2 regions of the Kitasatospora sp. NPDC085464 genome follow, and region 1 is predicted to be linked to the other one. Evidence: riboswitches for the same ligand, from Rfam matches in the RefSeq annotation. Region 1 holds a riboswitch; the other holds the start of a gene.

Evidence for each region. Region 1 has a riboswitch for cobalamin ahead of ACIGG8_RS23240 (HoxN/HupN/NixA family nickel/cobalt transporter). Riboswitches for the same ligand answer to the same signal wherever they lie in the genome.
Region 2: linked by a shared signal. The riboswitch ahead of ACIGG8_RS08630 (CbtB-domain containing protein) and the one ahead of ACIGG8_RS23240 (HoxN/HupN/NixA family nickel/cobalt transporter) in region 1 are both predicted to bind cobalamin.

What each region holds. Positions count from the first base shown of each region.
Region 1 covers NZ_JBITTM010000026.1:66,808-70,201, forward strand. Annotated here, with positions in the region: gene ACIGG8_RS23235 (DMT family transporter) at 1-557, shown strand, start outside; gene ACIGG8_RS23240 (HoxN/HupN/NixA family nickel/cobalt transporter) at 741-1,856, opposite strand; cobalamin riboswitch at 1,888-2,104, opposite strand; gene ACIGG8_RS23245 (metalloregulator ArsR/SmtB family transcription factor) at 2,187-2,570, shown strand; gene ACIGG8_RS23250 (hypothetical protein) at 2,625-3,394, shown strand, end outside.
Region 2 covers NZ_JBITTM010000007.1:233,403-236,796, reverse strand. Annotated here, with positions in the region: gene ACIGG8_RS08640 (endonuclease/exonuclease/phosphatase family protein) at 1-685, shown strand, start outside; gene ACIGG8_RS08635 (histidine phosphatase family protein) at 754-1,326, opposite strand; cobalamin riboswitch at 1,434-1,592, shown strand; gene ACIGG8_RS08630 (CbtB-domain containing protein) at 1,628-1,846, shown strand; gene ACIGG8_RS08625 (CbtA family protein) at 1,872-2,651, shown strand; gene ACIGG8_RS08620 (short-chain fatty acyl-CoA regulator family protein) at 2,764-3,394, opposite strand, start outside.

The DNA of each region.
Region 1 (3,394 bases):
TGCCCGTCGGCGTCGGCCTCGCCCTCGGCGACCGCCCGGGCCCCGGTCGGATCGCCGGGATCGCCGTCGCGGTGGCCGGTGTGGTGCTCGCCTCCGGGCCCGAGCGCGGCGGCCGGGCCGCCGCCCGCAGCACCCTGCTGCTCACCCTGGGCGCCGCCCTCGGCTTCGGCACGGTGATGGCCCTGATCGCGCACGCCTCGGCCGGCGGCGGCCTGCTGCTGGTGCTGTGCGTCCAGCGGCTGTGCAACGTCGCCGTCGGCGGCACCGTCCTGGTGGCCGGCCTGCGCCGCTCCGGGGCTGCGGCCGGCCTGCTGCCGGGACTGCGGGCCCGGCTGCCGCTGCTCACCGCGGTCGGTCTCGCCGACGTCGTCGCCAACGCCGTCTTCGCGATGGCCTCGCACCGCGGCTCGGCCACGGTGGCCGCCGTCCTCTCCTCGCTCTACCCCGTGGTCACCGCGCTGATGGCACGCGGGGTGTTCAAGGAGCGGCTGCGCCCGGTCCAGGTGGTCGGCGCCGGGCTCGCCGTCGCGGGAACGCTGCTGCTCGCGGCCGCATGAGAGGCGCTCATGACGCTGCCCCATGAGCCGCGCTCATGGGGCAGTGGGATGAGCCGCGCTCATGCCCCGACGCCATGAGCCCGCCTCATGCCCCCGACGCCATGAGCCGACCTCATGGGACCCCATGAGTCACACTCATGCCCGACGTCATGAGCCGCGCTCATGCCCCCGGGCTCGGACCCGTCACGAGCCCTCGGGCGCCCAGCGCTTCTCCACCCGGGCGAGCTTCCAGTACCCGATCGCCAGCGCCCAGACCACCACGAACAGCCCGGCGATCGCGTAGCCGACGTTGTCCAGCGAGATGTCCGCGATCCAGCCGCTCACCGGGTCGGTGAGGTCGAACTTCTCGTGCAGCACACCGACCAGCTCGATGGTGCCGATGATGAAGGCCACCGCGATCGACAGCCCGGTGATGGTCAGGTTGTAGTACACCTTGCGCACCGGGTTGGCGAAGGCCCACTGGTACGCGAAGTTCATGAACGTCCCGTCCAGGGTGTCGAACAGGCTCATCCCGGCCGCGAACAGCAGCGGCAGGCAGACGATCGCGTACCAGGGCAGTCCGGCGGCCGCACCCGAGCCGGCCATCACCATCAGGGTGACCTCGGTCGCGGTGTCGAAGCCCAGGCCCAGCACCATGCCGACCGGGAACATCTGCCCCGGCCGGGTGATCGACCGGGTGGCCCGGTTCAGCACCCGGGCCATGAAGCCGCGCGAGTCGAGGTGCGCCTCCAGCTCCGCCTCGTCGTACTGCCCGGCGCGCATCGCCCGGAACACCTTGAGGATCCCGAGCAGCGCCGCCAGGTTGAGCGCCCCGATCAGGTACAGGAACGCGCCGGAGGCCGTCGTCCCGACCACCCCGAGCCACTTGTGCGTGCTCGACTCGTCGTCCATCAGCGTGTTCGCCAGCTGCGCGCCGCCCGCCACCAGGGCGGCCATGATGACCACCATCGAGGAGTGCCCGAGGGCGAACCAGAAGCCCACCGAGACCGGCCGCTTGCCGTCCGCCATCAGCTTGCGGGTGGTGTTGTCGATCACCGCGATGTGGTCGGCGTCGAAGGCGTGCCGCATCCCGAGGGTGTACGCGGTGATACCCAGGCCCACCCCGAAGACCTGGGTACCGACCGCGTACCGCTCGGGTGCCACCAGGAAGACGAGCGTCCCGAAGGCCACCACGTGCATGGCCAGGATCACGCCCATCAGCCCGGCCGTGCGGACGGTGTCCTCGCGCCGCCACCGGAAGGTGGGCAGCACGGAGGGAGCCGCCGCGGCCTCCGCGGCGGCGGTTTCGGGCAGGGTCATCTGCGGATCACGCTCCAGCACCTCGTGGAATCACTTCGTGAGATGCCGCGGCCGGTCTCCTGGCTTACGGGACACGCCCGTACCCGCCTTCCCGGGTGCGCGAGGCGCCCAGTGACGTCGTGGGTACGGACGGCGCTCCCCCGCGGACGGGGGAACGGCCCGATCACAGTGGCGAGGGCCGCTCCGGACTCCGGACCCCTGAGGGTCCGTCACCGGTCTTCCCGAGCACCACGGCGGGCTACACGGTAGGGGCCCGGCCCCGACCCATGCAAGGCTGCGCACCTGCGCAGGTGTCCAGGATCACAGCCGCCCGCCTGCAAGAATGTCCGCATGCATCTCGTACCGGCCGACCGCGCGGGCCACCGCACCATCGACGGACACCGGGTCTGCGAGGCCATCGCCGCGATCGGTGACGCCGCGCACGTACGGTCCTGGGCCGAGCGGTTCTCGCTGCTCGCCGACCCCGGACGGCTCGCCCTGCTGCTCGCCCTCCACCGGGCGGGCCCGCTCGCCGTCACCGACCTCGCGGTCGCCACCGGCATGCGTGACCCCGCCGTCTCCCAGGCCCTGCGGCTGCTCCGCACGGCCGGCGTGGTCACCGGCGACAAGGACGGACGAGTCGTGCGCTACCGGCTCGTCGACCAGGACATGCGCCCCCTCCTCGACGAGTGCGTCGCCGCCGAGCACCACGAGCCCACCGCCGCGGCCGGCTGACCGACACTCGGGAAACGCGGCCGCACCGGCACCCCGGGTGAGTACGATCATGGTGTGCCGTCCCACCCCCACGCCTGGCCCGCCGACCGCTGGAACACCCGACCGGTCAAGGCCCGCGTGCTGGCGGTCGCCCGCACCCTCACCTCAGCCACCCGGGTCCTGGACGTCCTCACCCTGCTGCACCCGGACGGCGTCGAGCGGTACTTCACCGTCAACCCCGGCTCCGCCTTCGCCGATCGCGCCCTGGACGAGTACCTGCACGGCCTGCCCGGCTTCACCCTGCTGGACTGGGAGGACGCCGTCCGGCACCGCTTCGACCTGGCCGTCTCCTGCGCCGTGCACTCCTCCATGCACCGCCTGGACGCCCGGCTCGTCGTACTCCCGCACGGCGCCGGCTACAACCGCCTGGTCACCGAGTCCACCGGCGACACGGTCAGCGCCGCCGGCCTCTCCCGCAAGGAACTCACCCACCTCGGGCGGGTGTTCGTGGACGTCCTCGGCCTCTCCCACCCGGAGCAGCTGGACCGCCTGCGGGTCTCCTGCCCCGAGGCACTGGACGTCGCCCGGGTGGTCGGCGACCCGTGCTTCGACCGGATGCTGCGCAGCCTGCGCTCCCGCGACGCCTACCGCGCCGCGCTCGGCGCCGTCGACGGCCGGCGGCTCGTCGTCGTCAACTCCACGTGGAGCGAGCACTCGTTATTCGGCCGCCGGCCCGACCTGCCCCAACGCCTGGTCCGCCGGCTGCCCGCCGACGAGTACACCGTCGCCGTCGTCCTGCACCCCAACATCTGGAGCCGCCACGACCCCGAGGCCCTGCTCGACGC
Region 2 (3,394 bases), on a different contig from region 1:
ACCGGGGCTGCGGGTGTACGGGCCGAAGGGCGTCGGGCAGGACGGCGAGCTCCCCTCGCACGGCATCGCGCTGCTGTCCCGGCTGCCCGTCCTGGGCTGGCGGGCCCGGCCGTTCGGCGCACCGCCCGTCGCCGTGCCCCTGCCGGTGTCCGGACGCACGGGCCTCAGGGTGATCCGCGACCATCCGCGCGTGGCACTGGCCGCCGTCCTGGAGGGGCGGCGCGGCCCGTTCACCGCGGTGGCGCTGCACCTGTCGTTCGTCCCGGGGTGGAACCTCCGCCAACTCCTCGCCGTACACCGCTGGATCGCCGGCCTGCCCCGGCCGCACGTGCTGCTGGGCGACTTCAACATCCCCGGCGCGATCCCCGCGGCCACCCTCGGCGCGGCCGAGTTCCTCGCTCCGTCGAAGCGCGCGACGCCTTCGACACCGCCGACGCCTTGGACACCGTCGGCGCCCTCGACTCCCCCGGCGCGCGCGACTCCGACGCCGCAGACCGCCGGTCTGTCGGCCCGGCCGGGCTGGCGCCGCCTTGCCCGCGTCCGCACCTTCCCGTCGCACCGCCCCCTGGTGCAGCTCGACCACGTGCTCGCCACCGGGCTCGGGCCGCACCCGTCCCTGCCGGCGCGGGCCCCGAGGACGCCGGTCTCGGACCACCGGCCCGTGGTGGTCGAGCTGCCGCTGTAGCCCACAGCCGATCGACTGGTCCTGCCGCTCACCGACGGCACCCTGCCCGCACCCTCACGACGGCACCGTCACACCGGCATCAGAGCCGTCCCGCAGAGCAGGTTCCAGCGGCCAGCGCGGCCGGACAGCTCGGTGGCCGACAGCGGCCGGACGTCGAGGCGCCAGAACGCCGTCGGTGGCAGGTCGAGCGCCCGTACCACCGCGGCCCGGACGACCGCGGGTTCGGCCACCGCCAGGACCCGCCCGCCGTCCCCGGCCAGCCCGTTCAGCCAGCCGCCCACCCGTGCGCACAGCGCTGTGACCGACTCCCCGCCGTGCGGGGCCGCCTCCGGGTCGGTCAGCCAGCGCGACACCGCCTGCGGGTCCCGGGCCGCGACGTCCTCCAGTCGCTGCCCGCGCCAGGCGGCCACGTCCAGGTCCGCCAGCGACGCGGCCGGCTCGGCGGCGAGGCCGAGGGCCTCCGCGGTCAGCCGGCAGCGCGCCGAGGGCGAGGTGAAGGAACGGGCCGCCGGGGGCAGCGCAGCGGCTGCCGCGCGGGCGGCGGCCAGGCCCGCCTCCTCCGGCGGGGCGTCGTCGCCGAATCTCGCCTCCCGCAGTTCGGCTCCGATCGACGGTGCGATGAAGATCACGCGGACGGTCACCCGTCCCCCTCCCTGCCCCGAACTGGGCCTTCGCGCGTGTGCGTACCGGTGCTCCCGCCGTCCGACGCGCCGGGTGCGCGCCCGTGAGCCCCCTGTCAAGCCCCTTGGCCGGACGTTCGCGACACGGTACCGTCCCTGCGACAACTGAAGACGGCAGAGCGCGGAAGCCCGGTGAGACTCCGGCACGGTCGCGCCACTGTGAAGCCGTAGCCCTGGCCCCCGCCTCGGCCCGGCGAGTCAGACCCGCCCTGCCGTCCGTGCTCCACCGAAACGGGACGCGTGTTCCCAGAGGAGGTCGGCCATGGCTCACCCCATCGCCCCCGCAGCCCCCACCGCCCCGGCGGTCACCCCCATCTCCGTCAAGGCCATCCTGCCCTGGGCCGTCTTCTTCGGCATCCTGCTGATGACCCTGATCTACTTCGTCGGCGCCGAGCAGGGCGCCACCTCCCTCATCTCCGGCGAAGACGTCCACGAGTGGGTCCACGACGGCCGCCACCTGCTCGGCTTCCCCTGCCACTGACCAGGAAAACAGGGGAAACAGACCAGTGAACTCCGTGAACGTCAGATCCCTGCTCGTCCGCGGCATGCTCGCCGGCCTCGCCGCCGGCCTGCTCGCCCTCATCGTCGCCTACCTGCTCGGCGAACCCCGCGTGGACGCAGCCATCGCCTACGAGGACGCCCACGCCGCCCCCGGCGCACCCGAGATGGAGATCGTCAGCCGCTCCCTGCAGTCCACCGCGGGCCTGGCCACCGGCATCCTCCTCTACGGCGTCGCCCTCGGCGGCATCGCCGCCCTCGCCTACTGCTTCGCCCTCGGCCGCATCGGCCGCTTCTCCCCGCGCGCCGCCGCAGCCCTGCTGTCCGGCGTCGCACTCGTCGCGGTCTACGTCGTGCCGTTCCTCAAGTACCCGGCCAACCCGCCGTCGGTGGGCGACCCGGAGACCATCGGCAAGCGCACCACGCTGTACTTCCTGATGATGGCGCTCAGCGTGCTGCTGGCGGTCGCCGCGGTGATCGTCGGCAAGCGCCTCGCACCACGCCTGGGCACCTGGTACGCCACCGTCGTCGCCGTCCTCGGCTTCGCCGTGGCCATCGGCCTCGCCTACGCCTTCCTGCCCGCCATCAACGAGGTCCCCGAGGACTTCTCGGCCACCCTCCTCTGGCAGTTCCGCCTCGCCGCACTCGCCATCCAGCTCACCCTCTGGACCTCCTTCGGACTGCTCTTCGGCCACCTCGCCGAACGACTCCTCAACCCGAAGCCGGCGACCGCGGCCGCCGTCGCAACGCCGGAGACCAGCCCGGAGACCGCCGCCTCCGCACACTGAGGCACGCACCGTCCCACCGTCACCACACCGGAGGCCGGTCGAGACGACACCACGTCGCCCCGACCGGCCTCCGGCGTTCCCGGGACGAGGACGGAGCCGCCGTTTCCGGCCGTCAGCTCCGGGGGTCGGGTACCGCGGCGTAGGGGACGAAGGTGCTGGTGCGCTCGTCGACGGCCAGCGGACGGCCGATGGCCGGGGCGGAGCGCTGGGGGCAGGCGGGACGTTCACAGACCTTGCAGCCGAGGCCGATCGGGGTGGCGACGCTCTCGTCGCCGAGGGCGAGGCCGGCCGAGTACACCAGCCGTCCGGCGTGGCGGATCTCGCAGCCGAGGCCGATGGCGAAGGTCTTGCCGGGGCGGCCCCAGCCGCCGGGTGAGCGGGTGACGGCGCGGGCGGTCCAGAGGTAGCGGCGGCCGTCGGGCATGGCGGCGACCTGGACGTGGACCCGGCCGGGTGAGGCGAAGGCGTCGTAGACGTTCCACAGCGGGCAGGTGCCGCCGGTGCGGGAGAAGTGGAAGGGCGTGGCGGACTGCCGCTTGGAGACGTTGCCGGCCCGGTCGACGCGGACGAACGAGAACGGCACGCCGCGCAGGCCTGAGCGCTGGAGGGTGCTGAGGCGGTGGCAGACGGTCTCGTAGCCGACGCCGAAGTGGTCGGCGAGGTGCTCGATGTCGTAGCGCGCCGCCTCCGCCTGGGCGTGGAAGGCGGTGTACGGCAGGACGAGGGCGGCGGCGAAGTAGTTG